Linked DNA regions of Eleftheria terrae. The protein of the gene in region 1 interacts with the protein of each later gene in a pairwise test. Links are inferred from orthologs where the notes say so. Each region holds a gene or a part of one and is shown in the gene's direction. Other genes may lie near its edges.

What was found.
Region 2: the proteins of tsaE (region 1) and rlmB interact in binary tests that used the Escherichia coli proteins (3 or more experiments, as listed by UniProt). The link is inferred for Eleftheria terrae from one-to-one orthologs.

The regions. Positions count from the first base shown.
Region 1 is NZ_CP106952.1:105,367-120,140, forward strand. The notes cover bases 5,018-8,003. They hold tsaE (tRNA (adenosine(37)-N6)-threonylcarbamoyltransferase complex ATPase subunit type 1 TsaE), read left to right. Parts: upstream 5,018-6,266; coding sequence 6,267-6,740; downstream 6,741-8,003. Other genes in these bases: queG (tRNA epoxyqueuosine(34) reductase QueG), read right to left, coding at 5,163-6,272; N7L95_RS24855 (N-acetylmuramoyl-L-alanine amidase), read left to right, coding at 6,745-8,003. Also shown: N7L95_RS24820 (PIG-L deacetylase family protein), read right to left, coding at 1-607; N7L95_RS24825 (PadR family transcriptional regulator), read right to left, coding at 889-1,425; N7L95_RS24830 (oxidoreductase), read left to right, coding at 1,542-4,034; N7L95_RS24840 (DUF4256 domain-containing protein), read right to left, coding at 4,152-4,697; more of N7L95_RS24855, read left to right, coding at 8,004-8,121; N7L95_RS24860 (HAD-IA family hydrolase), read right to left, coding at 8,147-8,869; tkt (transketolase), read right to left, coding at 8,880-10,913; N7L95_RS24870 (phosphoribulokinase), read right to left, coding at 10,929-11,804; N7L95_RS24875 (class 1 fructose-bisphosphatase), read right to left, coding at 11,827-12,873; CbbX protein, read right to left, coding at 12,932-13,912; rpe (ribulose-phosphate 3-epimerase), read right to left, coding at 13,912-14,625; N7L95_RS24890 (ribulose bisphosphate carboxylase small subunit), read right to left, coding at 14,622-14,774. UniProt on the Escherichia coli protein: Required for the formation of a threonylcarbamoyl group on adenosine at position 37 (t(6)A37) in tRNAs that read codons beginning with adenine.
Region 2 is NZ_CP106951.1:807,765-822,305, reverse strand. What follows is about bases 4,446-7,198. They hold rlmB (23S rRNA (guanosine(2251)-2'-O)-methyltransferase RlmB), read left to right. Parts: upstream 4,446-5,332; coding sequence 5,333-6,064; downstream 6,065-7,198. Other genes in these bases: upp (uracil phosphoribosyltransferase), read left to right, coding at 6,901-7,198; N7L95_RS03765 (SIR2 family NAD-dependent protein deacylase), read left to right, coding at 6,075-6,821; N7L95_RS03775 (ABC transporter ATP-binding protein), read left to right, coding at 4,624-5,313; N7L95_RS03780 (arylesterase), read right to left, coding at 4,446-4,625. Also shown: phaC (class I poly(R)-hydroxyalkanoic acid synthase), read left to right, coding at 9-1,721; N7L95_RS03790 (acetyl-CoA C-acetyltransferase), read left to right, coding at 1,789-2,970; phbB (acetoacetyl-CoA reductase), read left to right, coding at 3,077-3,814; more of N7L95_RS03780, read right to left, coding at 3,969-4,445; more of upp, read left to right, coding at 7,199-7,533; N7L95_RS03755 (glycerophosphodiester phosphodiesterase), read left to right, coding at 7,728-8,942; N7L95_RS03750 (DUF302 domain-containing protein), read left to right, coding at 9,053-9,508; N7L95_RS03745 (chromate transporter), read right to left, coding at 9,540-10,073; N7L95_RS03740 (chromate transporter), read right to left, coding at 10,070-10,702; N7L95_RS03735 (D-2-hydroxyacid dehydrogenase family protein), read right to left, coding at 10,765-11,775; N7L95_RS03730 (penicillin acylase family protein), read left to right, coding at 11,976-14,381; N7L95_RS03725 (hypothetical protein), read right to left, coding at 14,410-14,541. UniProt on the Escherichia coli protein: Specifically methylates the ribose of guanosine 2251 in 23S rRNA.

The DNA.
Region 1 (14,774 bases):
CCAAACGTTTGACAGTGAAGCCTTCCGCGAAGGGATGCCCCGACTGCGCCCCGCGCAGCCGCGCCAGCGCCGTGACGAGTTCAGGCGAGCGATGACCGCGGACCTGAGAGGCATACAAGGAATAGCTGTGAAGCTTGTCGTCAATGGAGACCGGCCGGAAGTAGTTCGGCCCTTGCTCGCCACCATGGGGCCACAGCACCGAGTCGGGTTGCTCGAACGCCAGCACGCGGCGCACGAACCAGTTCCTGTCGTGCGGGCGCAGGGCGGTGATGGCTGCATCGTGCACGGCGCGATGGTCCTGGTTGTAGGAGGGCTGGGGCAAGAGCACCGTGTCGGGCCGGTGGCGTTGCAGGAGTTGCTCCATGACCGGAATCAAGGCCGTCACCTGGTAGGCATTGACCGTGTGCTCCAGCGCTTCCCACCGGAAACCGGACTTCCGCGCACTGCGCTCGACTTCGTCGAGGCGTTCCTGCCGGGAGACCTCGGCACGATCTTCGACGCCGAAGTACACGACATGGCAGGACGGCGTCAGGAACGAGTGGCAACCGAGAACTTCATCGTCCGCATGCGGGGAAAAGACGAGGACACGTTCGGGTGCGGTGGGCATGGAGTGTGTCGCGCAGGGCGCTTGAGCCGAAGCCATCGCGACCTATGCTGGGTGGTGCGATCCCGCCTGTCAACGATGCATTTGTGACTTTGCTGCAACCGGCTCCTCCCAGCCAGCAGCCCCGGCCCCGTGGGGCATGGCGGCTCCGTGCCGACAGCTTCGACTTGAAGATGAAACTTCGTGTCTTCGATTCCGCGGGCACCGCGGCCTGGCGTCGCCCACGCCGAAACGGCCCGCGACCGGTGCGACGCCGCTGCCGCGCGGCAGCGGCCCCTGGCCGCTCAAGCCCCTTGTTGCAGTACCTGCCGCAGCTCCTCAAGCCAGGCGATGGACGCTTCCTCGTAAAGAATGCCTCGCCGCAACAGCAGGTGGTGCAGGCGCTGGGTGCGCGTCAGGTCGGGGCCGGCGAAGTCGCGCCGCTCGATCTCGCGGTAGCGGACCAGCTGCTGCGCATGCGCTTGCAGCCGTTCCTCGATCTCGCCGTCGAGCTCGATCGCCGGCACCGCCGCGGCTGCGCGGACCTTCACCATCAAGCCATCGCGCAAGTCGATCGGCACGCTCGCCTCGTTGGCCCAGCGCGCCAGTTCGGCACGGCCCTTGGGCAGCACGCGGTACTCGCGCTTGCGCGTCTTGCCGGCATCCGCAGCCGGCTGGGACGCGATCCAGCCGCGCTCTTCCATGCGTGCCAGCTCCCGATAGATCTGCTGGTGGGTCGCGTGCCAGAAGTGGCCGATCGACTTGTCGAAGCGCTGGGCCAGGTCGTAGCCAGACGACGATTTCTCTGTCAGCGAGGTCAACAGGGCATGGGGCAAGGACATGGGGGCGAAGCATACGACACGGCCCGGCTATGCAACCAGTTGCATGAATGCGCCGACCGCCACTAGACTATGCAACTGGTTGCATTCCACCGCCCACGATTCGAGAGGAGACACCGATGACCCCCTACCCGCACCTGCTGGCCCCGCTGGACCTGGGCTTCACCACCCTTCGCAACCGCGTGCTGATGGGCTCGATGCATGTGGGGCTGGAGGAAGTGGACAACGGCTTCGAGCGGATGGCCGCCTTCTATGCCGAGCGGGCCCGTGGCGGGGTCGGCCTGATCGTCACCGGCGGCATCGCGCCCAATGACCGGGGCCGGCCCATGCCCGGCGGCGCCGCGATGACCACGCAAGCCGAGGCCGACAGGCACCGCGTGGTGACCCGGGCTGTGCACGAGGCCGGCGGGAAGATCTGCATGCAGATCCTGCACTTCGGCCGCTATGCCTACCACCCGCAGCTGGTGGCGCCCAGCGCCCTGAAGGCGCCCATCAACCAGTTCCGCCCCCATGCCCTCACCTCTTCCGAGGTCGAGCAGACCATCGAGGATTTCGCCAATGCCGCGGCGCTGGCTCAGGGCGCCGGCTACGACGGCGTGGAGATCATGGGCTCTGAGGGCTACCTGATCAACGAGTTCATCGCCGAGCAAACCAACCAGCGCAGCGACGAATGGGGCGGCAGCTACGAGCACCGCATCCGCTTCCCGCTGGAGATCGTGCGTCGCACCCGGGCGCGGGTCGGGCCCCACTTCATCATCATCTTCCGGCTTTCGATGCTGGACCTGGTGGAAGGCGGCTCCACGGTGGACGAGGTGGTCCGCCTCGCGCAGGCACTGGAAGGCGCAGGCGTGACGCTGCTCAACACCGGCATCGGCTGGCACGAGGCACGCATCCCCACCATCGCCACCAAGGTGCCTCGGGCGGCCTTCGCCTGGGTGACGCAGCAGCTGAAGGGCAAGGTCGGCATTCCGCTGGTGGCCACCAACCGCATCAACACGCCCGAGGTCGCCGAGCAGGTGCTGGCCGACGGCATGGCGGACATGGTGTCGATGGCGCGGCCCTTCCTTGCCGACCCGGACTTCGTCGCCAAGGCGGCGGCCGGCCGGGCGGACGAGATCAACACCTGCATCGGCTGCAACCAGGCCTGCCTCGACCACACCTTCGCGGGCAAGGTCACCTCCTGCCTGGTGAACCCGCGTGCCTGCCATGAAACGCTGCTGGTCGCGTCGCCCGCGCCGCGGCGCGAGTCCATCGCGGTGGTCGGGGCTGGCCCGGCGGGGCTGGCGTTCGCCACCACCGCGGCACGCCGCGGCTTCGACGTCACGCTGTTCGACGCCGCCGACGAGATCGGCGGCCAGTTCAACATCGCCAAGCAGGTGCCCGGCAAAGAGGAGTTCCACGAGACGCTGCGCTACTTCCGGCGGCAGCTCGAAATCACCGGCGTGCAGTTGCGCCTGGGGCAGGCCGTCAGCGCCACCGACCTGGTCGAGGCCGGCTTCCGCCACGTCGTGCTGGCCACCGGGGTGACGCCGCGCACGCTGCAGTTCGAGGGCGTGGACCATCCCAAGGTGCTGGGCTACCTGGACGTGTTGCGGGCCCAGCAGCCGGTGGGCGCCAAGGTGGCCATCATCGGCGCGGGCGGCATCGGCTTCGACGTGGCCGAGTACCTGCTGCACGAGGGTGTGTCGCCCAGCCTGGACGCCGCCCGGTTCTTCGATGAATGGGGCGTGGACCGCAGCGGCACCGCACGCGGCGGCCTGAAGCCGGCGCAGCGGCCACCGGCGCCTCGCAAGATCTGGCTGTTGCAGCGCAAGACCAGCAAGGTGGGTGACGGCCTGGGCAAGACGACGGGCTGGATCCACCGCGCCTCGCTGAAGCAGCGGGGCGTGGAGATGATCCCCGGGGTCAGCTACCGCAAGGTGGACGACGAAGGCCTGCACATCACGGTGGACGGCCGCGACCTCACCTTGCCGGTGGACCAGGTGATCGTCTGCGCCGGCCAGGAGCCGCAGCGGGAGCTGCAGGCCGGGCTGGAGGCCGCCGGCTGCCGTGTCCACCTCATCGGCGGTGCCGACCGGGCGATGGAGCTCGACGCCAAGCGGGCGATCGGCCAGGGGACCGAGCTCGCGCTGCGCTTTGACCCGGATGCGCCGCAGGCCGCAGAGCCGGCGCCATCATCCATGCCGGCACCGCGGCTTGCTCCGAAGGCCGCGCAGTCGCTGCAGGCCTGGCATGCCATGGTGCAGCAGGGCCGGATGTCCGGCTTGCCGGAGCTGCTGCACCCCCGTGCGGTGTTCCGCTCGCCAATGGCCCACACGCCCTACCCGGGCGCCCAGGCGGTGCAGCTGATCCTGGGCACCGTCATCCAGGTCTTCGAGGACTTTGCCTACCACCGTGAGTTCATCGATGCGGACGGCCAGAGCGTGGTGCTCGAGTTCAGCGCCACCGTGCAAGGCAAGCAGCTCAAGGGCATTGACATGATCCGCTTCGACGAGGACGGCAAGATCGTCGACTTCGAGGTGATGATCCGGCCAATGAGCGGCCTGCAGGCGCTGGGTGAGGAAATGGGGCGCCGGCTGGCGCCCTACCTGGCGGCGATGAAGACCGCCTGAACGCCGCTGCGAGCACGGGGCGGGAAGCGCCGTGCTCCAGCGCCGGCCTGGCCCGGCGCCGACCCACGGCAGCGCCCCCGGCGCGGCCCGCCAGGACCCTTCACTGCCGGCGCCTGCTCACACAAGAAGCAGGCCGCGGAAGCCGCGTGCGGCATAGTAGGACTGCACGCCGTTGTGATACACGAACACCCTGCCATAGCGGCGGTCGCCGAAGAGCGCCCCGCCCTGTGAACGGAGCTCCGGCGGCGTCCGGATCCAGCTGGAGGTCTTCGTGTCGAACTCGCCAAGTGCCTGCAGCGCCCGGTACTGGTCTTCCGTGAGCACCTCGATGCCCATGTCGGCCGCCATCTCGATCGCGCTGCCCTCGGGCTTGTGCTCCTTGCGTGCGTCCAGCGCGGCACGGTCGTAGCAGAGGCTCCTGCGGCCGCTCGGGCTTTCCCGCGAGCAATCGCAGAAGGTGAGGCGCTGGGTCTGCGGGTCCCTGCCGATCACGTCCGGCTCGCCGCCGGTCTGCTCCATGGCCAGGAGCGACTTCAGTGCATCGGCGCTGCCTTCGAGCCGGGCCTGGACGTCCGCCCACGCGATGCCGTGGTGGCGCTGCATGTTCTTCTCGAACCGCGCCTTCAATGCCTGGAGCAGTTCGCTGCGTTCTTGTGCCTTCATGTTCTTGGAGCCAGCTGGTGTTGAGTTGCAAGACAGGCGCCAGGGCCGCGACGGCTGGCACCTCCGGTGGCGCAACTGGCCGGTCCGGGCGGCAGCGCCGGCCTGGGTCACGGGCGAGCGCCCCTTGCGGCCGGGCAGGCACCGACCCACCGTCGGCCCTCCCCGATCGCGGGGCCGCCCCGGCTTGTTGCGGCCCCATTTATATCGCCGGCCGTCCGGCGCCGCCTCTCCGAACCTGCCATCCTGCGATCGCCTGGGGTCGCCGTGCCTTGCCGGGGCAGCGGGGACTGGGGCCGGGGCCGGTCCCGTACGCTCTGGCCCGGGGGAGGGAGGAAGGCGGGTCATCGGCGTCCACCAGCCCCACCCGCGCCCTCGCGGAGCGGTTCTCGTGCCGAGCGTTGCACGTCCAGCCTGTGGGGGGTGCGCAGGAGGGGGCCTTCCCCGAAGGGCGCCCCTGGCGGCCGTTCAGGGGTTCCGGCTCCCGGCGTCCGGTCCGCCTTGCCGCAGCGCCCACTCGATGTGCTCCGCCAGCAGCGGGCTGGCCGCTGCCAGTGCCTCGCGCAGGGCCTGCTCCATCGCCGGCTGCGGCCCGGCGCGCAGCGCGTTGCCCATCGCCACCGCCAGGTTGCGGCGCCAGCGTTCATGGCCGATGCGGCGGATCGGGCTGCCTTCGGTGTAGCGCAGGAAATCGGCTTCGCTCCACGCCCACAGGGTTAGCAGGGGGGGATCGGTCAGCGGCGCGCGGGCGTCGAAGTCCGGCAGAGAGGCACGCTGGGCGTACTTGTTCCAAGGGCAGGCGAGCTGGCAGTCGTCGCAACCATAGATGCGGTTGCCCATCAGCGGCCGCAGCTCCGGCGGAATCGGCCCGGCATGCTCGATCGTCAAATAGGAGATGCAGCGCCGGGCATCCAGCCGGTGCGGCGCCACGATGGCGCCGGTGGGGCAGGCCTGCAGGCAGGCGCTGCAGGAGCCGCAATGCGCGCTCTCGGGAGCGCTCGGCGGCAGCGCAAGGTCGAGGTAGATCTCGCCGAGGAAGAACATCGAGCCCGCCTCCCGGTGCAGCACCAGGGTGTGCTTGCCGCGCCAGCCCTGCCCGCTGCGGCTGGCCAGCTCGGCCTCCAGCACCGGTGCCGAATCGGTGAAGACGCGGTGGCCGAAGGGCCCCAGCCGCTCGGCCATGCGGTCGGCCAGCTTCTGCAAGCGCTGGCGCATCACCTTGTGGTAGTCGCGCCCGCGGGCATAGAGCGACACGGTGGCCGCTTCGGGTCGCCGCAGCCGGTCGAACTCCACCGCCTGCCAGCCGGGCGGCGTGCCGCGCGGCAGGTAGTCCATGCGGGCGGTGATCACGCTCACCGTGCCGGGCACCAGCTCCGCCGGCCGCGCCCGTTTCAGGCCGTGCGCCTCCATATAGGCCATCGATCCGTGAAATCCTTCGGCGAGCCAGGCCAGCAGGCCGGCCTCGGCACTGGCCAGGTCGACGCCCGCGACGCCGATCTGTGAAAATCCCAGCTCACGCGCCCACTGTCCGACCTCGGCCAGCAGGGCGGCGTGATCGACGACCTTGGATTGATGCATCCCCCGATTCTAGAAAGCCGCCGCCTGCACTGGGCCGACGAGGCCGCCTGTGCCGCCTTTGCGCAAGGCCTCGCCCGGCGGCCCGAACTGCGCACTGCCTTCATCGAACTGCAGGGCCCCCTGGGCGCCGGCAAGACGACCTTCGTGCGCCACCTGCTGCGCGCCCTGGGCGTCACCGGCCGCATCAAGAGCCCCACCTACGCGGTGATGGAGCCCTACGAGCTGCCTGGCCTGCCGGCCTGGCATTTCGACTTCTACCGCTTCGACGACCCCCGCGAATGGGAGGACGCCGGCTTTCGCGATGTCCTCGCCAGCCCCGGCCTCAAGCTGGTGGAATGGGCCGAGCGCGCCGGTGGCCTGCTGCCGGTCGCCGACCTGCGCATGGAACTTGCCACGGCGCCGGATGACCAACGCGAAGTGACCCTCACTGCCCACACCCCCCTCGGCCAGGCCTTGCTGGCTGCATGACCCCATGACACAGCGGCGCGAACTCCTTCGACATGCCGGCAGCCTGGTGCTGCTGCTCACCGCCCCCCGCCTCGCCTTCGGCGCCAGCATCGTGGCGGTGCGGGTGTGGCCTGCCGACGAATACACCCGCGTGACCCTGGAAAGCGACACGCCGCTGCAGGCCAAGCACTTCGTGGTGGGCAACCCCGACCGCATGGTGATCGACATCGAGGGCCTGGAGCTGAGCCCGGCCTTGCGCGAGATCGTCGGCAAGGTGCGGGCGGATGATCCCTACATCGCCGGCGTGCGGGTCGGCCAGAACCAGCCCCGCGTGGTGCGGCTGGTCATCGACCTGAAGCAGGCCGCACTGCCGCAGATGTTCACCCTGGCACCGGTGGCCCACTACCAGCACCGGCTGGTGTTCGACCTCCACCCCACCGTGGAGCCCGATCCGTTGCTGGCGCTGATCCGCGACAAGGAAAAGGCGGAGCGACAGGCCCAGGCGGCCATCAACGACGCGCTCGGCGAGTTCATCGACCGCAGCAAGGGCAACAACAGCAAGCCGCCGGCCGCCCCGCCGCCGGTGGCAGCGGCCTCGGCCCCGCCCGAGTCACCGGCCGCCGGGCCGGCGGCGCCCCCGGGCCCCGGTACGCGCAAGGCCGAGCTGGACGCGAAGGAAAAGAAGAAGATCGACCGCCTAGTCATCGTGGCGCTGGATCCCGGCCATGGCGGCGAGGACCCGGGGGCCATCGGGCCCAGCGGGCTGAAGGAGAAGGACGTGGTGCTGCAGATCGCGCGCAAGCTGCGCGAGCGCATCAACGCCGAGCCCAACATGCGGGCCCTGATGACCCGCGACTCGGACTTCTTCGTGCCGTTGAACCAGCGGGTGGACAAGGCCCGCCGGGTGCAGGCCGACCTGTTCATCTCGGTGCACGCCGATGCCTTCATCACGCCGCAGGCGCGCGGCGCCTCGGTCTTCGCGCTGTCCGAGCGCGGGGCCACCAGCACCGCCGCGCGCTGGATCGCGCAGAAGGAAAACGCGGCCGACCTGGTGGGCGGCGTCAACGTGAAGCATGCCGACAGCCATGTGATGCGGGCCCTGCTCGACATGTCCACCACCGCCCAGATCAATGACAGCCTGCGTGTCGGCAGCGAGGTGCTGGGCCAGATCGGCAAGGTCGGCAAGCTGCACAAGTCGCGGGTCGAGCAGGCCGGCTTCGCGGTGCTGAAGGCCCCCGACATTCCCTCGATCCTGGTGGAAACCGCCTTCATCTCCAATCCCGAGGAAGAGTCCAAGCTCAAGAGCGCCGACTACCAGGAAGAACTGGTGGATGCCATCATGACCGGCATCCGGCGCTACTTCGCCAAGAACCCGCCGCTGGCCCGCAACCGGCAGCTCTGACGGCGCAGCGGCGGCCGGCCGACCCTCACGCTCCCCCTTCGCGCAGCCACTCGCCCAGCCGTGCCAGCGTGACAGGCTGCGGCGTGCACAGGTCGTCGCAGACCCGCAGCGCACCGTCGAACGGGCCGGCCGCGAAGTAGGCGCTGCGCGTGATGACGGTGGCGATGCCGGCGGCCCGGGCCGCGGCCAGCCCGTTTGGCGAGTCTTCCAGCGCCACCGCCTCGACGGGCCGGCAGCCCAGCCGCTGCAAGGCCAGCCGGTAGGCCTGGGGGTCGGGCTTCTTGCGAGGCGCGTCTTCGGCACACACCACCGCGGCGAAGCGGCCCGGCCAGCCGGCTCCCAGCGCGGGGCGCAGCAGGGCCTCCACATTGGCCCGGCCACTGGTGGTGGCGATCGCCTGGGCCACGCCCAGGCTGCGGCCCTCCTCCATCAGCGCCCGGACACCCGGCCGCAGCGGCAGGCCGGCACCCGCGAGCCGCTCGAGGTGGAAGCGGTTCTTGCGACGGTGCAGTTCGCCGGCCAGCCGTTCGCGCGCGGCTCCCGGCGGCGGGGCGTCCGGCCGCTGGGCCAGGTCGTGCAGCAGGCGCTCGTAACCACCGGCCACCTGCAGCAGCCGGCCATAGTCGGATTCGCTCCAGCGCCATGGCAGGCCCATCGACTCGAAGGCGAGGTTGAAGGCCACGCGGTGGCCATCCCGCTCGGTCTCGGCCACCGTGCCGTCAATGTCCCAGATGAGCGCGCGCAGCACGGCCGGCGCCTCAGCCGGCGGCCGGCAGTGCGCGCTGCAGGGCGTCGAGGTGCAGCACCACGTGTTCGGCCAGCCGCTCGGCGGTGAGCCCGAAGTGGCGCGACAGCTCCGCGGCCGGCGCGGAGGCGCCATAGCCATCCAGCCCCAGCGCCGCCACGCAGCCGTACTGGCTCCACCACCGCGTCACGCCGGCCTCGACGCCAAAGCGGGGCAGGCCCGGCGGCAGCACCTGCGCTTGCCACTCGTCGGGCTGGCGGTCGAACACGCTGCTGCAGGGCATGGAGACAATGCGCACCGGCACGCCACGCGCATCGAGCAGTCCCTGGGCCTGCACCGCGAGCCCCACCTCCGAGCCGGTGGCCAGCAGCACGGCCAGCGCCTGTGGCCGGTCGCTGAGCACGTAGGCACCCTGCTGAATGGCGGTGACCTGCTCCGCATTGCGACGCTGCGCCGGCAACACCTGGCGCGACAGCAGCAGGGCACTGGGTCCCGGCCGCTGCACCGCGCTGCTCCAGGCCACCGCGGTCTCTGCGGTGTCGCAGGGACGCCAGACATCCAGCCCGGGAATCAGCCGCAAGCTGGCCGCATGCTCGACGGGCTGGTGCGTCGGCCCGTCCTCGCCCAGGCCGATGGAGTCGTGCGTCAGCACATGCACCACCCGGCAGCGCATGAGTGCCGCCATGCGCAGGGCATTGCGGCTGTAGTCGCTGAAGGTGAGGAAGGTGCCGCCATACGGCAGCCAGCCGCCATGCAGCGCCAGGCCGTTCATCACGGCGGCCATGCCGAATTCGCGCACGCCGTAGTGAATGTGCCGCCCGCCCGGCCGGTCGCCGGCCACCGCGCCGCAGCGGGGAAAGTCGGTGAGCGTCGAGCCGGTGAGGTCGGCCGAGCCGCCCAGCAGCTCCGGCAGTGCATGGGCGAGCGCCGCCAGCACCTGCTGCGAGGCCCGGCGGGTGGCCACCGCCTCGGTGCTGGCGCCGAAACCGGCCAGCAGGGGCAGCAGCGTTTCCTGGAAGTCGCCGGGCAGTTCGCCGCGCAGACGGCGCTCGAATTCCGTGGCCAGCCGGGGGTGGGCGTCGCGGTAGGCTGCCAGCCGGGCATGCCAGTGCTGCCGCCATGCTGCGCCGCGCGCCCGGGCGTCCCAGGCGGCATAGACCGGCGGCGGGATGTGAAACGGCGGATGCGGCCAGCCGATGGCCTCGCGCGTCAGCTGCACCTCGGCTTCGCCCAGCGCTTCGCCATGTGCCTTCGCGCTGCCGGCCCGGTGCGGCGAGCCGCGGCCGATCTCGGTGCGGCAGACGATGAGCGTTGGCCGCTCGCTGTCCGGCGCCGTCGCCTGCCGCAGCGCCGCATCGACCGCCGCCACGTCATGGCCGTCAATCGGTCCGAGCACCTGCCAGCCATAGGCGCGAAAGCGCGCCGGCGTGTCGTCCGGGAACCAGGGGCCGACCGGGCCGTCGATCGAGATGCCGTTGTCGTCGTACAGCACCACCAGCTTGCGCAGCCGCCAGGCGGCAGCCAGCGAGCAGGCCTCATGGCTGATGCCCTCCATCAGGCAGCCGTCGCCCACGAATGCGAAGGTGCGGTGGTCCACCACCGCGTGGCCTTCGCGATTGAACTCATCGGCCAGCAGCTTCTCGGCCAGGGCCATGCCGACCGCGTTGGCCAGGCCCTGGCCCAGCGGCCCGGTGGTGGTCTCCACGCCGGGCGTGTGGCCCACCTCGGGGTGTCCGGGCGTCAGGCTGTGCAGCTGGCGGAAGCGCCGCAGCTCCTGCATCGGCAGGTCGTAGCCGCTGAGGTGCAGCAGGGCATACAGCAGCATGGACGCATGGCCGTTGGACAGCACGAACCGGTCGCGGTCGGGCCATTGCGGGTCGGCCGGGTCGTGCCGCAGGTGGCGGCCCCACAGCGCCACCGCCATCTCCGCCATGCCCATGGGCGCGCCGGGATGGCCACTGCGGGCCTGTTGCACCGCGTCCATCGCCAGTGCGCGCAGTGCGTTGGCCATCTGGCGGTCGGTGTCGTCGGGGTGGTCGGGATGCATGGCGTTCTCCTTGCCTCAGGCGTGTTGCGCGCGGCCGATCTCGACCAGGCGCAGGATCATCGGGGTCAGGATCAGTTGCATCGCGAGATCCATGCGGCCGCCCGGCACGACGATGGTGTTGGCCCGCGACATGAAGGAGTCACCGATCATCGACAGCAGATACGGGAAGTCGATGCCGCGCGGATTGCGGAAGCGGATCACCGTCATGCTCTCGCCGGCGGTCGGAATGTCGCGGGCGATGAAGGGGTTGGAGGTGTCCACCACCGGCACCCGCTGGAAGTTGATGTCGGTCTCGGCAAACTGCGGGCAGATGTAGTGCACGTAGTCGTACATGCGCCGCAGGATGGTGTCGGCCACCGCTTCCTTCGAGTAGCCGCGTTCATGGGTGTCGCGGTGGATCTTCTGGATCCACTCGAGGTTGATGATGGGCACCACGCCGATCTTCAGGTCCGCATGGCGTGCCAGGTCCACCTGCGCGGTGCGCACGCAGCCGTGCAGGCCTTCGTAGAACAGCAGGTCGGTGTCCACCGGCGTGTCCTGCCAGGGCGTGAAGGTGCCGACGTCCTGGCCATGGCGGGCCGCCTCGTCGCTGTTGTGCAGGTAGTGGCGCGTCCGGCAGCGGCCTGCCTCGCCGTAGGCCCGGAACTCGCGCTCCAGCAGGGCCCACTCATTCGCCTCCGGCCCGAAGTGGCTCATCGGCCGGCCCTCGCGGTCGGCCGCCTCGACGCAGGCCTTCATGGCATGGCGGGTGTGGCGGTGGAAGGCATCACCTTCGATCATCGCGGCCCGTATGCCTTCACGACGGAAGATGTTGTCGAAGGTGCGCTTGACGGTGCTCGTGCCGGCGCCGCTGGAGCCGGTGACGGCAATGACGGGATGTTTCCTCGACATGGGGGGCTCCTGTGCGCCGCGCTCAGGCGTGCGGCTGGATGAAGAGGGAGCGGTGCTTGAACAGCTGCCAGGTGACGTTCTCGTTGGGGTCGGCGTGGTAGCGGACGATGCGCTCCACCTCCTCCCGCGATCCGAGAATCACCGGCACACGCTGGTGCAGAACATCGGGCACCACCTCCAGCAGCGCGGTCGTGCCGGTCACCGCGGCGCCGCCCGCCTGCTGCATCAGCCAGGCCATCGGCGCCGCCTCGTACAAGAGCCGCAGCCGGCCCGGCTTGAGCGGCAGGCGGCCATCGCGCGGGTACAGGAACACGCCGCCGCGCGAAAGGATGCGGTGCACCTCGGCGACCAGGCTGGCCACCCAGCGCATGTTGAAGTCGCGCCCGCGCGGGCCGGCCTCGCCCGCGACGCATTCGGCCACGTAGCGCTGCACCGGCTTCTCCCAGTGCCGCTGATTGGAAGCGTTGATGGCGAATTCGGACGTGGCGGCAGGCACCTGCAGCCCCTCGCCGGTGAGCCACCAGGCGCCGGTCTGGGGATCGAAGGTGAAGCGGCTCACACCCTGGCCGGTGGCCAGCACCAGCACGGTGGCCGGGCCGTAGACCACATAGCCGGCTGCCAGCTGGCGCCAGCCCGGCTGCAGGAAGGAGGCGGTGGTGGGCGCCGCCGAGCGCAGCACATGCGGCAACACCGAGAAGATGGTGCCCACCGAGATGTTGGACTCGATGTTGGACGAGCCGTCCAGCGGGTCGAACACCACCAGGCAGTCGCCGCGGCAGGCATGGGTGGCCGACGCGATCGGCTCGGCATGCTCCTCGCTGGCCCAGCCCGCCACCTGTGGACAGGCTGCCAACGCTTGCGACAGGCAGGCATCGGCCAGCAGGTCGAGCCGCTGCTGCGCCTCGCCGCTCGCGTTGGCGCTGCCGGCCGCGCCGTGGGCGGCGGCCAGTTCGCCCCGCCTGGCGATGCGGGCGATCTCGGCACACGCGGAGGCGATGGCCAGCAGCACCGGTGCCAGGGAGGGCGCCCGCTCGGCGAGCCAGGCGGCAAGATCGGGAGGCGGATTCATCGGGGGCTCTCCTTGCGTTGGCCACGAACGCGGTGGACGGCGGTGCGGCATGGCCGCTTCATCGCTCGGCTCCATCGGGTCCATCGGCGGCGAAGACGCGGCTGGCCAGGATGTCGGCGGCTGCCAGGGTGCTCAGCTCCTCGCCGGTGTAGGCCCGGTCGCGGTCGGCGAACAGCCGCCCGGCCTGGCGCAGGCGGGCGCGGTCCAGCGCATTGCGCACGCTGCGCGCATTGGCGAAATGCGGCTGCTGCAGGCGCCGGGCCAGGTACTCGGCAAAGGCGGCACGGGCACCGCTGCCGAAGCGGTAGTGCTGCTGCTCCAACAGCCGCTCGGCGATCAACAGCAGCTCGTCGGCCGCGTAGTCGGGGAAGCCCAGGTGGTGCGCAATGCGTGAGGACATGCCAGGATTGCTGCGGAAGAAGGTGTCCATGCGGTCCTGGTAGCCGGCCAGGATCACCACCAGGTCGTCGCGCTGGTTCTCCATCACCTGCAGCAGGATCTCGATCGCCTCCTGGCCATAGTCGCGCTCGTTCTCGGGCCGGTAGAGGTAGTAGGCTTCGTCGATGAAGAGCACGCCGCCCATCGCCTTCTTCAGCACCTCGCGCGTCTTGGGCGCGGTGTGGCCGATGTACTGGCCCACCAGGTCGTCGCGCGTCACCGCCACCAGGTGGCCTTTGCGCACGTAGCCCAGGCGATGCAGGATCTCGGCCATGCGCAGCGCCACGGTCGTCTTGCCGGTGCCGGGGTTGCCGGTGAAGCTCATGTGCAGCACCGGGGAAGCGGCGGCCAGGCCTTGGGCCCGGCGCAGCCGGTCGACCACCAGCAGTGCGGCCATCTCGCGGATGCGCCGCTTGACGGGCGCCAGGCCGATGAGGTCGCGGTCCAGCTCGTCGAGCACCGCCTCGACCCGGGTCTGCGCCAGCACCTCGGCCACGGTGCGCGGGCAGGCCGCGGCATCCGCTGCGTCCTGTGCCGCGCCGGGTGGCTCGAGGGGCGCTGGCGGGCTGCTGCCGGGGATGGCATAGAGCGGCCGGCTCATCAGGCTGCCTCCGGCAAGGCGGCCGCCGCGGCCAGTTCACGGCGCATCGCGGCAATGACGGCCCGGTAGTCCGGCTGGCCGAAGATGGCACTGCCGCACACGAAGGTGTCGGCACCCGCCTCGGCGGCGCGGCGGATGTTGTCGACCTTGATGCCGCCGTCCACCTGCAGCCGGATGTCCCGGCCGCTGCGGTCGATCAGGCGGCGCACCGCCTCGATCTTGTGCAACACCGGCTCGATGAAGGCCTGGCCGCCAAAGCCCGGGTTGACGCTCATCACCAGCACCAGGTCGAGCTGGTCGAGCACCCATTCCAGCCGCTCCAGCCCGGACGCCGGATTGAGCGCGAGCCCGGCGCGGCAGCCGCAGGCCCGGATCAGCTGCAGGCTGCGGTGCACATGCCCGGAGGCCTCGGGATGGAAGCTGATCAGGTCGGCCCCGGCCTCGGCGAAGGCGGCCGCGAGCGTATCCACCGGCTGCACCATCAGGTGCACATCGAGCGGCACCCGGCTGCCGTCGGCCCGCCGGCAGAACGGGCGCACCGCGCGGGCCACCGCGGGGCCCACCGTCAGGTTGGGCACATAGTGGTTGTCCATCACGTCGAAGTGAATCCAGTCCGCACCGGCCGCCACCACTTGCTGCACCTCCTCCCCCAGGCGGGCGAAATCGGCCGCCAGCAGGCTGGGCGCAATGCAAAAACCGCGCGGCCCGCTCATCGGCCCGGCTCCCCATAGCGCTCGCCTTCGGGGGCGGCCGCGGAATAGGCACGGATGCGGTAGCCGATGTGACGGCCCGGCCCTTCCTGCCGCTCCAGCGCGAAGCCGGGCTCGCCCGGCGGGCGCTGCACGATGAAGCTCATCGCGAC
Region 2 (14,541 bases), on another replicon or contig:
CAAGCCCCATGCAGCCCGCCACATCCCCCTTTGGCGGGCCTTTCGGCGCCCTGTTCGGCACGCCACCCGGCGGCTTCGGTGCCGGCAGCCTGGCCACCCCCTTCGGGGAGGCCTTCGCCGCCCTGGGCCAGCTGAAACTGCCGCTGAACGGCTGGGCCGAGCTGCAGGCCGACTACCTGCGGGAGGCGGCGCGGATCTGGAACGACGCCGTGGCCCAGCCCGGCGCCTCGCCCCAGCCGTTGCGGGACCGGCGCTTCGCCGCCGCCGACTGGTCGGGCAGCCCTGGCGCGGCCTATGTCGCCGCGATGTACCTCCTCAATGCCCGCACCCTGCTCAAGCTGGCCGACAGTGTCGAAGCCGACGAGAAGACGCGCCAGCGCGTGCGCTTCGCGGTGCAGCAGTGGATCGACGCTTCGGCGCCCAGCAATTTCCTGGCCTTCAACCCCGAGGCGCAGCGCAAGGCGCTGGAAACCGGCGGCGAGAGCATCGCCCAGGGGCTGCGCCACCTGCTGCAGGACCTGAAGCAAGGCCATTTGTCGCAGACCGACGAGAGCGTCTTCGAGGTGGGACGCAACGTCGCCACCACCGAGGGCAGCGTGGTGTTCGAGAACGAGCTGTTCCAGCTGATCGAATACAAGCCGCTCACCGCCGAGGTCCACGAGCGGCCGTTGCTCATCGTGCCGCCGTGCATCAACAAGTACTACATCCTCGACCTGCAGCCGGACAATTCGCTGGTGCGCTATGCCGCCGAGCAGGGCCTGCGGGTCTTCCTGATGAGCTGGCGCAATGCCGACGAGAGCATGGCCCACCTCGGCTGGGACGACTACATCGAGCAGGGCGTGATCCAGGCCATCCACCTGGCGCAGGAGATCAGCGGCAGTGAACGCATCAACACCCTCGGCTTCTGCATCGGCGGCACCCTGCTCGGCACCGCACTGGCCGTGCTCGACGCACGAGGCGAGAAGGCCGCCAGCAGCATGACGCTGCTGACTGCCTTCCTGGACTTTGCCAACACCGGCGTGCTGGACCTGTTCATCGACGAGGCCGGCGTGCAGGTGCGCGAGCGGTCCATCGGCGCGCAGAGCCCCACGGGCGGCGGCCTGCTGCGAGGCCAGGAGCTGGCTGCCACGTTCTCCTTCCTGCGCCCCAACGACCTGGTGTGGAACTATGTCGTCGGCAACTACCTGAAGGGAGAGACGCCACCGCCTTTCGACCTGCTGTACTGGAACTCCGACAGCACCAACCTGCCGGGGCCCATGTACTGCTGGTATCTGCGCAACGCCTACCTCGAAAACCGGCTGCGCGAGCCCGGACGGCTGCAGGTCTGCGGCGTGCCGCTGGACCTGGGCCGCATCGACGCACCGGCCTTCGTCTACGGCTCGCGTGAAGACCACATCGTGCCGTGGGACGGCGCCTATGCCGCCACCCGGCTGCTCAAGGGAGACCGCCGCTTTGTGCTGGGCGCCTCCGGCCACATTGCCGGCGTCATCAACCACCCTGCCAAGAAGAAGCGCAGCTACTGGAGCAACGACCAGCTGCCGGACCAGTCCGCCGACTGGCTGGCCGGCGCCACCGAGCATCCTGGCAGCTGGTGGACGATGTGGGCGGACTGGATCCGCCCGCACTCTGGCAAGCTAGTTGCAGCCCCCCGCGCCCAGGGCAATGCGAATCATCCACCGATCGAAGCCGCGCCCGGCCGCTACGTCAAACAGAAAGCCTGACCGCGGCCGGCCGGCGCCCCGGCGGGCGCCGCGCGATCGCCAACCGACTCACCAAGGAGCCCAAGCCATGACAACCGATATCGTGATCGTTTCCGCTGCCCGTACCGCCGTTGGCAAGTTCGGCGGAGCGCTGTCCAAGACGCCGGCCGCCGAGCTGGGTGCCACCGTCATCACCGAGGTGCTCAAGCGCGCCGGCCTGCAGGGCGAGCAGGTCGACGACGTGATCCTCGGCCAGGTGCTGCAAGCGGGCTGCGGGCAGAACCCGGCGCGTCAAGCTGTGATTAGAGCCGGCTTGCCGCACAGCGTGCCTGCGATGACCATCAACAAGGTCTGCGGTTCCGGCCTGAAAGCCGTGATGCTCGCAGCGCAGGCCATCCGCGACGGCGATTCCGACATCGTCATCGCCGGGGGCCAGGAGAACATGAGCCTGTCGCCTCACGTGCTGCTCAACTCCCGCGAGGGCCAGCGCATGGGTGACTGGAAGATGATCGATTCCATGATCACCGACGGTCTTTGGGACGTGTACAACCAGTACCACATGGGCATCACCGCCGAAAACGTGGCCAAGCAATATGGCATCACCCGGGAGCAGCAGGACGAGCTGGCCCTGGCCTCGCAGATGAAGGCCGCGGCCGCCCAGGAGGCCGGCCGCTTCAAGGACGAGATCGTGCCGGTCACCATCCCTCAGAAGAAGGGTGACCCGCTGCGCTTCGAGGCCGACGAATTCATCAACCGCAAGACCAACGCCGAAGCACTCGCAGGCCTGCGGCCGGCCTTTGACAAGGCGGGCAGCGTGACGGCCGGCAATGCCTCGGGCATCAACGACGGTGCGGCCGCGGTGGTGCTGATGACGGCGGCCAAGGCGCAGGCGCTGGGCCTGAAGCCGCTGGCTCGCATCGCGTCCTATGCAAGCGCAGGTGTGGACCCGGCCTACATGGGCATGGGCCCGGTGCCGGCGGCCCGCAAGGCGCTGCAGCGGGCCGGCTGGCAGGCGGCCGACCTCGACCTGCTGGAGATCAACGAAGCGTTCGCGGCCCAGGCCTGTGCAGTGCACAAGGAAATGGGCTGGGATACGAGCAAGGTCAACGTCAACGGCGGGGCCATCGCGATCGGCCACCCCATCGGCGCCTCGGGCTGCCGCATCCTGGTCACGCTGCTGCACGAGATGCAGCGCCGCGATGCCAAGAAGGGCATTGCCTCTCTGTGCATCGGTGGTGGCATGGGCGTCGCACTGACCGTCGAGCGTTGAACCCCGACACAGACGCCGGAGCCAGGCAGGGAGAACACCGGTTGACCGGCCCCGCCCCCGGAGCGAGCCTGGCCCTCGGCACCCGCTTTTCACCAAGGAGTAGGACATGACTCAGAAGGTTGCTTACGTCACCGGCGGCATGGGTGGCATCGGCACCGCGATCTGCCAGCGCCTGCACAGGGATGGCTTCACCGTGATCGCCGGATGCGGCCCCAGCCGCGACTACGTGAAGTGGCTCGACCAGCAGAAGGAGCTCGGCTACAGCTTCCATGCCTCGGTCGGCAATGTGGCCGACTGGGAGTCCACGGTCGCCGCGTTTTCGAAGGCGCGCGCCGAGCATGGACCGATCGACGTGCTGGTCAACAACGCTGGCATCACCCGGGACCGCATGTTCCTGAAGATGAGCCGTGAGGACTGGGATGCGGTGATCGACACCAACCTCAACAGCATGTTCAACGTCACCAAGCAGGTGGTGGGCGACATGGTGGAGCGGGGCTGGGGCCGCATCGTGCAGATCTCCTCCGTCAATGGCGAGAAGGGCCAGGCCGGGCAGACCAACTATTCCGCCGCCAAGGCCGGCATGCACGGCTTCACCATGGCGCTGGCGCAGGAGCTGGCGGCCAGGGGTGTCACGGTCAACACCGTCAGCCCCGGCTATATCGGCACGGACATGGTGCGCGCCATCAAGCCCGAGGTGCTGGACAAGATCGTGGCCACCATCCCGGTCAAGCGGCTCGGCACGCCGGACGAGATCGCGTCCATCGTGTCCTGGGTGGTCTCGGAAGAGGCGGGTTTTGCCACCGGCGCCGATTTCTCGGTCAACGGTGGCCTGCACATGGGCTGACATCGGCTGGGGCGGCTGGCGGTCCGCCGCGAGGCAAGGCGGGCCGGTCTGCCTGCCGCGTCCTCACGCAAGGCCGTCTGCCCCAGCAGGGCAGGCGGCCTTCTTCGTCATGGGGCCTGGATCGGCAGCGCGACGGGCTGCGCCGGCGTGCTGCCTAAGGTTCCAGCAGGCGCTGCAGGGCCGGCCAGACGTTGTCCAACATCAAGGCCTGGGCGCGCTCATTGGGGTGGATGCGGTCCGCCTGGAACAGCTCGGTGCTGTTGGCGGCATCCCCCACACCTTTGAGAAAAAACGGCACCAGGGCCGCCTGCCGGGCCTGCGCCACCTTGGCATAGACCGCTGCGAAGCTCTCGGCATAGGCCCGGCCGTAGTTGGGCGGCATCTGCATGCCCAGCAGCAGCACCTTGGCGCCCGCCTCTTGTGCGTCGCGGGTCATTTCGCCGAGGTTGGCCTCGGTCATGCTCATCGGCAGGCCGCGCAGGGCGTCGTTGCCGCCGAGCTCGAGCACCACGTGCGTCGGCCGGTGCTGCTTCAGCAGGGCCGGCAGGCGGGAGCGGCCACCGGAGGTCGTGTCGCCACTGATGCTGGCGTTGATCACGCTGGCCTGCGGGCGGGCGGCCGCCAGCTGGCGCTCGAGCAGGGCCACCCAGCCTTTGCCGCGGGTCAGGCCATACTCGGCCGACAGGCTGTCGCCCACGACCAGCACCTTCACCGGGGCGGCGGCTCGTGCCCCTGCAGGGCTTTGCGCCAGCACCGCGCTGGCCAGGCCAAGCAGGATAAAGTGGCGGCGTTGCTGGAAGACTGGAACCATGAGTGAACCCATCATTGAGGTGGAGCGTGTCACCAAGCAGGTGCGCGACTCCACCGGTGTGCTGACGATTCTGCACGATATCGACTTCACGCTGGCCCGCAAGGAATCGGTGGCCATCGTCGGCGCCTCGGGCTCCGGCAAGTCCACCTTGCTCGGCATCATTGCCGGCCTGGACACGCCGAGCCAGGGCACGGTGCGCCTGGCCGGCCGCGACCTCTTCGCCATCGACGAGGACGCACGAGCCGCCTTGCGGGCCGAGCAGGTCGGCTTCGTGTTCCAGAGCTTCCAGCTGATGGGCAACCTTACCGCGCTGGAGAACGTCATGCTGCCGCTGGAGCTGCAAGGCCGGGCCGACGCTCGCAAGGCGGCGGCCGAGATGCTGCAGCGGGTCGGCCTGGGCGAGCGGCTGGGCCACTATCCGCGGGTGCTGTCCGGCGGCGAGCAGCAGCGGGTGGCTCTGGCCCGCGCTTTCGTCGTGCAGCCGGCGGTGCTGCTGGCCGACGAGCCGACCGGCAGCCTGGACTTTGCCACCGGCGAGAAGGTCATGCAGCTGATGTTCGACCTCAACCGGGAGCACGACACCACCTTGGTGCTGGTGACGCACGATCGCACCATCGCGGCGCGCTGCGACCGCCAGATCCGCATCGAAGCCGGGCGGGTCGCCGCAGCGGCTACCATCGCGGCATGAAATTGCCGAGTTCCCCCCGATGAGCGCCAAGGTCCTGTTTGGCTTCCATGCCGTCACCGTGCGGCTGAAGACTGCGCCCCAGTCCATCCATGAGATTTATGTCGACGCCGGCCGGCGCGACCAGCGCATGCGCCAGTTTGTCGCCCGTGCGCAGGAAGCCGGCGCCCGCCTGGTCGACAGCGACGACGACCGCCTGCACAAGCTGTGCGGCACGCACCGCCACCAGGGTGTGGTGGCCAAGGTCGAGCCGGTCGCGCAGGTCAAGTCGCTGGACGACCTGCTCGACAGCATCGAGGAGCCGCCCCTGCTGCTGGTGCTGGACGGCGTGACCGACCCCCACAACCTGGGCGCCTGCCTGCGCGTGGCCGACGGTGCCGGCGCCCATGCCGTGATCGCTCCCAAGGACCACGCCGTCGGCATCAACGCCACGGTGGCCAAGGTGGCCAGCGGTGCGGCCGAGACCATGCCCTACTTCATGGTGACCAACCTCGCCCGCACGCTGAAGGAACTGCAGGAGCGCAACATCTGGGTCATCGGCACCTCCGACGATGCACCCAAGACCCTCTACCAGGTGGAGTTGAAGGGGCCGGTCGCGCTGGTGCTCGGTGCCGAAGGCGCCGGCATGCGGCAACTCACCCGCAAGACCTGCGACGAGCTGGTGAGCCTGCCGATGCGCGGGGCGGTCGAGAGCTTGAACGTCTCGGTGGCCAGCGGCATCTGCCTGTACGAGGCGCTGCGCCAGCGTGCTTGAGGCCACGCCCATGTCCGCCCTGGAAACCGCCCGCGGCTGGCTGCAGCAGGCCCGCCGCCTGTGCGTGCTGACCGGCGCCGGCATGTCGGCCGAGAGCGGCGTGCCGACCTTTCGCGATGCGCTGGGCGGCCTGTGGGCTCGCTACGACCCGCAGCAGCTCGCCACCGAGGCGGGCTTTCGCGCTGACCCACAGCTGGTGTGGGACTGGTACGCCGCGCGCCGCGAAGGCGTGGCCCGTGCCGAGCCGAATGCCGGCCACCGCGCGCTGGCCGACTGGCAGGCCCGGCACCCCGGCCGCCTGAGCCTGGTGACCCAGAATGTGGACGACCTGCACCAGCGCGCTGGCAGCAGCGACGTCATCTGCCTGCACGGCGCGCTGTTCGCCAACCGCTGGCTGGACGCCTGCCGCCACCTGCCCGCCGGCGCCGAGGCGGAGGACACCCGGCGCGCGGAGCCCGGGCGTCCACCGCGCTGCGGCGTCTGCGGCAACCTGGTGCGGCCCGGGGTGGTGTGGTTCGGCGAGGCCTTGCCCGGCCAGGCGCTACAGGCGGCCGAGGATGCGGCCGGCGACTGTGACCTGATGCTGGTCGTCGGCACCGCCGGCGCCGTCTATCCCGCAGCGGGGCTGCCGGCGCTGGCACGCCAGGCGCAGGCCCGGGTGGTGATCATCAACCCCGCGCCGAGCGAGCTCGACGGACTGGCACACCTGGTGATCCGTGCGAAGGCCGCCGAGGCCTTGCCGCCGCTGCTCGCCTGATCAGGGCCTACACTGCCGGTATCCACCGATCCATTTCATTTGTTCTGCCGGGCCGCATCCGCGGACCGGCCCATGCACCATGCCTGTCATTGAAGTCAAGCACCCCCTCGTCAAGCACAAAGTCGGCCTGATGCGCGAGGCGGAGATGTCCACCAAGAAGTTTCGCGAGCTGACCGCCGAAGTGGCCCGCCTGCTGGCCTACGAGGCCACCGCCGACTTCCCGCTCGAAAAGACGCTGATCGACTGCTGGAGTGGTCCCACCCAGGTCGATCAGATCAAGGGCAAGAAGGTCACCGTGGTGCCGATCCTGCGCGCCGGCCTCGGCATGCTCGACGGTGTGCTCGACATGATCCCCAACGCCAAGATCAGCGTGGTCGGCCTGTCGCGCAACCACGATACCCTGCAGCCTGAGCATTACTTCGAGAACTTCGTCGGTGACCTGGGGGCCCGCACGGCCCTCATCATCGATCCGATGCTCGCCACGGCCGGCTCCATGATCGCGACGGTGGACCTGCTCAAGCGCAAGGGCTGCCAGGACATTCGCGCACTGGTCCTGGTGGCGGCGCCCGAGGGCGTGCGTGCGCTGGACCAGGCGCATCCGGACGTGCGCTGCTGGACCGCCGCCATCGACAGTCATCTGAACGAGCAGGGCTACATCATTCCGGGCCTGGGCGACGCCGGCGACAAGATCTTCGGCACCAAGCAGGAATGACTGCCGCCCGGCGCCGGCCGGTGCCCGGGCGCTGAAGCGGGTCCTGCACATCGCAAGAAACACCGGGCCGGCAGGCGCCCGACGGCGATCGCCCGGGCGGGCGGCAAGCCTTGTGCGCAGTGCGCGCGGTCAACACACTGTCACTATCCGCCGTCACACTACTGTCTCCAGGCAAAACCCAAGGAGACAACACAGTGCGCCAGCTCACGTTCGCCGCCGTCCTCGGCCTCACCACACTCACGCTGCTTGCCTGCGGCGGTGGTGGCAGCAGCGGTGACAAGGATCCCGGCACGCCCGTGCCCGGCATGCAGCCCCAGTCCTACCCCCTCGTCACCGGCCACCGCGGCGCAAGCGGCTACCTGCCCGAGCACACGCTGGAAGCCTATGCGAAGGCCATCGAGATGGGGGCCGACTTCATCGAGCCGGACCTGGTGTCCACCAAGGACGGTGTGCTGGTGGCCCGCCACGAGCCGAATATCACCGACACCACCGACGTGGCCGACCACCCGGAGTTCGCCGCGCGCAAGCGCACGGTGGCGGTGGACGGCGTCGACGTCACCGGCTGGTTCGTGAGCGACTTCAACTTGGCCGAGCTGCGCACGCTGCGCGCCCGCCAGGCCATGGCCGACCGCGACCAGAGCCACAACGACCTATATCGCATCCCCACCTTCGACGAAGTGATCGAGCTGGCGAAGGCCAAGGGCCGCGAGACCGGCCGCACCGTTGGCGTCTACCCGGAAACCAAGCACCCGACCTGGCACCAGCAGCAGGGCCTGCCGCTGGAAGACAAGCTGCTCGACTCGCTGCAGAAGGCCGGCTGGAACCATGGCGACGCGCCGGTGTTCATCCAGTCCTTCGAGCAGGGCAATCTGAAGGCGCTGCACGCGAAGACGAGCGTGAAGCTGGTGCAGCTGGTCGACGCCAACGACCAGAACCCCGACACCGGTGAGATGGACCTCAGTGCGCCTTACGACCGGCCTTATGACTGGACCGCCAGCGGCCGCACCGGCAGCCAGGACACCTTTGCCTGGCTGCTGACGGACCAGGGCCTGGACGAGGTGAAGACCTATGCCTACGCCATCGCGCCATGGAAGCGCTACCTGGTGAAGGTGCGCTCGACCCTCGACAGCCAGGGGCGCAAGGTGGACGTCAACGGGGATGGCCGCTACACCGATGCCGACTACACCGCGGTGGCCGACGACCGCATCGTCAAGGCGGCCAAGGCCCGCGGGCTGCAGGTGCACACCTGGACCTTCCGCAGCGAGCCTTACCGCCTGTCGGCGAGCTACCAGGGCGACCCGGCGGCCGAATACCGGCAGTTCTTCGAGCTGGGCGTGGACGCGGTGTTCAGCGATTTCCCGGACCAGGCGGTGAAGGCGCGCGATGCCTTTGTGGCCGGGCGACGCTGAGCTCCGGGTTTCCATGGGGCCGTGGTTCACACAGCTTTACACGGCCTGGCTTGAAACGCCGAGGCCGCCAGCAGATCCTAGTTCAGACCATCTCACTTGGAGCGTCCCGCATGAGCAAGACCTTCCGTTTCTGGATGACGGGCTGCGTGGCTGTGGTGATGGCCGCGGTCAGTGCCGAGCTGGCCGGCGCGAAGTCACTGCGGCCGCTGGCCGCGATCGAGAGCAAGTACGGCACCTCCGAGACCCTGCGCAAGATCGAGTCCGCGGCCGAGGGCAGGGGCTATACCGTCTTTGCCCGCGTGGCAGGGCGCGGGCCGGCTGGTGAGGCGCTGCCGTCCACTGCGCTGGTTCTGGGCTCTGTGGACGGTGTTACGCCGGTGTTGGTGGACGAGTCGGGCCGCTCGATCGATGCTCCGCTCTCGCTGCTCATCGTGGGCTTGCCGGACGGGCGCACCGAGGTCCGCTTCTTCGACGCGAGCCGCTATGGCCAGCTGGCGCCCGGCAGCGACCCGGCACTGGCCGAGGTCGCCCGGCTGCGCAGCGTGCTCGACAGCGCACTGGCGTGAGCCCGCCGCCGCAGGAGGCAGCCCTGCCGCCTCAGACCCAGCCGGCCATGCCGACCACCGCGCCGGCGGCCACCATCCACATCGGGCTCAGCCGGGTCTTCAGCATCACGCCGACCGTCAGCAGGACCATGGCCACCGCGCCAAGGTCGTGGCGGCTCGGCTCGGAGAGGATCCAGCCGGTGGCCAGCAGCAGGCCCACGGTGATCGGTGTCATGCCTTCGGTGAAGGCCCGCACGCCTCGGGTGTCGCGCCGCTGATGGCGCCAGCGCGTGGCCCACAGCGCCAGCGTGGTGGACGGCAGCAGCATGCCGAGCATCGTGGTCGCCGCACCAGCGGCGCCGGCCACGTTCCATCCGAGCACCGCCACGAAAAGGATGTTGGGCCCCGGTGCCGCTTGCGCCAGGGCGATGGAGGTGGTGAACTGCGCATCGCTGAGCCAGCCGCGCTCGAGCACCAGATAGCGGTGCATGTCGGGCGCGGTCGTGATGCCGCCTCCCACGGCCAGCAGCGACAGCACCAGGAAGTGACCGAACAGGCCCAGCAGGTCGGAGGCTGGCAGGCTCATGGCTTGGACCTCCGCCAGGCCAGCACCATCGCCAGCGGGCCCAGGCAACCCAGCACCCACAGCAGCGGCCAGTGCAGGACGGCCACCAGCAGCACCGTCAGTGCCGCCAGGCCGAAGGCGAGTTCGCGCCCCAGCGCCGACTGCTTCAGGGTGCCGACCAGCTTGATGCCGGTGGCGAGGATCAGGCCCGCAGCCACCGCCCCCATGCCGCGCAGCGCCCCGGCGACCAAGGGGTGCCGGGCCAGCTCGGCATATACCGCGGCCGCCGCGAGCACCACAATGAGCGGCGCGGCCAGCATGCCGGCGAGCGAGGCGAAGGCCCCGCGGGCGCCGAAGAACCGGTCGCCGATCATCAGCGAGAGGTTCACGATGTTCGGGCCTGGCAGCACCTGGGCCACCGACAGCAGTTCGACGAATTCCTGCTTGGCAAGCCAGCGCCGCCGTTCCACCAGTTCCCGCTGGGCCACCGGCAGCACGCCGCCGAAGCCCTGTAGCGCGAGCCGAGTGAAGGCCCAGAACAGCTCGGCCGGCGAAGCCGGGCGGGGGGGCGGTGTGCCCCCGGGGGCCGGGGACTCGGGGTGGGGCGGTGCAGCAGAGGCAGCGTCCTGGGCAACTTCTGGGACGGGCATCCCGTCAGTGTAGCCAGGGCCGAGCCGGCCGTCTGCCGGGCCGGGGCGGTCCAGGGCGAGGCTCAATGGCGGATGACTTTCAGCGCATCGGGGTTGACGATGTTGCTGGGCGTGCCGTTGATGAAGTTGATGACGTTCTCGAAGGCGGCGTTGAAGTACAGCTCGTAGCTGTCCTGCTCGACATAGCCGATATGCGGGGTGCACACCGCGTTTTCCAGCCTCAGCAGGGGATGGCCTTGCAGGATCGGCTCGCTTTCGAAGACATCGACCGCCGCCATGCCGGGGCGGCCGCGGTTGAGGGCGCTGACCAGGGCGTTCTCTTCCAGCAGCTCGGCCCGCGAGGTGTTGACGAAGAGGGCGTTCGGCTTCATGCGCAGCAGGTCGTCGAGCCGCACCAGGCCGCGGGTCGAGTCCACCAGGCGCAGGTGCAGCGAGACGACGTCGCTGGCTTCGAACAGGGCTTCGCGGGTGAAGGCGGCGTCATAGCCGTCCGCCTGCGCTTTGGCGCGCGAGCTTTCGCTGCCCCAGACCAGCACCTTCATGCCAAAGGCCCGGCCGTAGCTGGCCACCAGCTGCCCGATCTTGCCGTAGCCCCACAGGCCCAGCGTCTTGCCGCGCAGCACCATGCCGAGCCCGAAGTTGGGCGGCATGGAGGCGGACTTCAGGCCGGACTGCTGCCAGGCCCCGTGCTTGAGGTTGCCGATGTACTGCGGCAGCCGCCGCATGGCGGCCATGATGAGTGCCCAGGTCAGTTCGGCCGGCGCCACCGGTGAGCCGACCCCGTCGGCCACCGCGATGCCCATGCGGGTGCAGGCTTCCACGTCGATATGGGCGCCGACCCGCCCGGTCTGCGCGATCAGCTTCAGCTTCGGCAGCTTCTCCAGCAACTGGCGGGGAAAGTGGGTGCGTTCGCGAATGAGGACCAGCACGTCGGCGTCGCGCAGCCGGACCGACAGCTGGCCGATGCCCTTGACCGTGTTGGTGAAGACCTTGGCGTTGTAGCGTTCGAGCTGGGCGGCGCATCTGAGCTTGCGCACTGCGTCCTGATAGTCGTCCAGGATGATGATGTTCATGGCACTTCTTGCGGAGCACGCCCCCCGCCCGGTGGCGAGGCGGCGGCCCGAGTGGGCCTCATTCTGCATCTTTCCGCGCGGGCTGCCACCCGGAGGCAGCCTTGACCGCAGGGCCTGGCCCGGACTGGCCCGCCGGCCTGGCCATGAGGTACCCTCGCTGGTCCGAAGAACAAGCACCAGGAGGCTTGCCGGTGAAATGGATGCGCAGAGTGCTCTGGGCCATCGTCGCCCTGGTCGTGCTGGTCATTGGCGGCCTGTGGCTCTATATCCACCGGGCGCTGCCGCAGCAGGAAGGTGTGGTGGCGGTGCCTCGTCAGGCCCTGAAGGCGCCGGTGCGCATCACCCGGGATGCGCATGGCATCCCGACCATCGAGGGCGAGACGATGGCCGACGTGATGTGGGGCCTCGGCTTCGTGCACGCACAAGACCGGCTCTGGCAGCTGGAGCTGCACCGCCGCATTGGTGCCGGCCGGCTGGCCGAGGCGTTCGGTGAAACCGCCCTGGGCACCGACATCTTCCTGCGCAGCCTTGGCGTGCGCCGGGTGGCGCAGCAGCAGCTGCAAAGCGTCAGCGGCGAAGGCCGCGAGGCGCTGGAGGCCTATGCCGCCGGCGTGAACGCCTATGTGTCGCAGCACCTGAAGGCCCGTCCGCCCGAATTCCTGCTGCTGGGGCTGCAGCCGGGCCGCTGGGAGCCGGCCGACAGCCTGGCCTGGATGACCATGATGGCCTGGGACCTGGGCGCCAACTGGAACAACGAATTGCTGCGCTTGCGCCTGGCCCTGAAGCTGCCGCTGGAGCGCATCAACCAGTTGCTGCCGCCGTACCGCGGCGAGGCCCCGTTGCCGACCACCGACTACACCGAGCTCTTTCGCAGCCTGAAGGTCGATGCCGGCCTGGGCGAGCAGGCGCAGCGCTTCGCGCCGGAATCGGGCATCGAGGGGGTGGGCTCCAACAACTGGGTGGTGGCCGGCTCGCACACCACGTCCGGCCGGCCCCTGCTGGCCAATGACCCGCATTTGCGGCTGTCGGCGCCCGCTTTATGGTATTTCGCGCGGCTGCAGGCGCCGGGCTGGAAGGTGGCGGGGGCCACCATGCCGGGCGTGCCGGCGGTGGTGCTCGGCCAGAACGAGCACATCGCCTGGGGCTACACCAACACCGGCCCGGACGTGCAGGACCTGTACCTGGAGCAGCTGCACCCCGACGACCCGCAGCAATACCTGACGCCCACCGGCTGGGCCCGCTTCGACACGCACGAGGAGCAAATCGCCGTCAAGGGCGGCATGCCGCGGACCATCACGGTGCGCAGCAGCCGCCACGGCCCGGTGATCTCCGACGCGCCGGGGGCGGCAGAGGGCCTGACCGGCCCGCCGGCCCGGCCGGCCTTTGCACTGGCGATGCGCTGGACCGCGCTGGACGTGCCCAACACCACCTTCGAGGCCGGCCTGGCGATGAACCGGGCCCGCACGGTGGACGAATTCGTGGCCGCCTCCGCGCGGCACCTGGCGCCGATGCAAAACATGGTGGTGGCCGATGTGTCGGGCCGCATTGGCATGGTGGCCGCCGGTCGGGTGCCGGTGCGCGGGGCCCGGCATGACCTGCGCGGGCTGGTGCCGGCGCCCGGGTGGGACGCCAAGTACGACTGGACCGGCTACCTCGATGCGAGCCTGACGCCGCGCGAATTCGATCCGCCGCGCGGCTGGATCGCCACCGCGAACCAGCGCATCCACCCGCCGGACTATCCCCACTTCCTGACGAGCGAATGGACCGCCCCGTATCGGGCCGAGCGCATCGAGCAGTTGCTGGGCGAGCCCGGTCGTCATGACGTGGACAGCATGGCCGCCTTGCAGGCGGACGAGGTGTCGCTGGCCGCGCGCCAGTTGTTGCCGCTGCTGCTGCAGGCCCGCTCCAGCCATCCACTGGCGGCGCGAGTGCGTGCGCTGCTGCAGCGCTTCGATGGCCGCATGGCGGCGGACCGGGCCGAGCCGCTCATCCTGTGGGCCTGGACGCGCCAGGCGACCGAGCTGATGGTGGCCGATGAACTGGGCCCCGCGCTCTGGACGCAGTACCGCACCCGTTCCTTCTACGACGCGGTGGAGCGCATGCTGCTGGACCGCCAGGCCTGGTGGTGCGACAACAAGACCACGCCAGCCGTCGAAACCTGCCAGCAGCTGATGGACAGTGCGCTCGATCGTGCGCTTGACGAATTGCAGGCCGCCTACGGCGCCGACCCGCAACGCTGGCAATGGGGCCAGGCCCATCAGGCGCGGTCCGAGCACCGGCCCTTCAGCAAGGTGAAATCGCTGGCACGCTGGTTCGAGCTGCGCGTGCCGGTGGGCGGCGACACCCACACCGTCAATGCCAGCCGGGTGGGGCTGCGGGAGGACGAACTCACGGGCCGCTTCTACCTCAACGAGCACGGGCCCAGCCTGCGGGCCATCTACGACCTCGGCACGCCGGGACAGTCGCGCTTCATGCAGTCCACCGGGCAGTCAGGGCTGCCGTTCTCGCGCGCTTACCGCAGCTTCCTGCAACCGTGGGCCGAAGGGCAGTATGTGCCGCTCTGGGCTGCCGAAGCCGGCCCGACCCTGGTGCTGCAGCCGCGCTAGCCGGGGCGGCAGTCAGGGGGATGCAGTTTCAAGGGCTCAGCGCCATGCACAGGCCCGCCAGCAGGGCGCCGAGGCCGGCCAGGCCGAAGCCCAGCGACAGATGGCGGCCACCGCGCCGACGCCCCAGGAAGAGGCCGATGCCAAACAGCAGCACCACCAC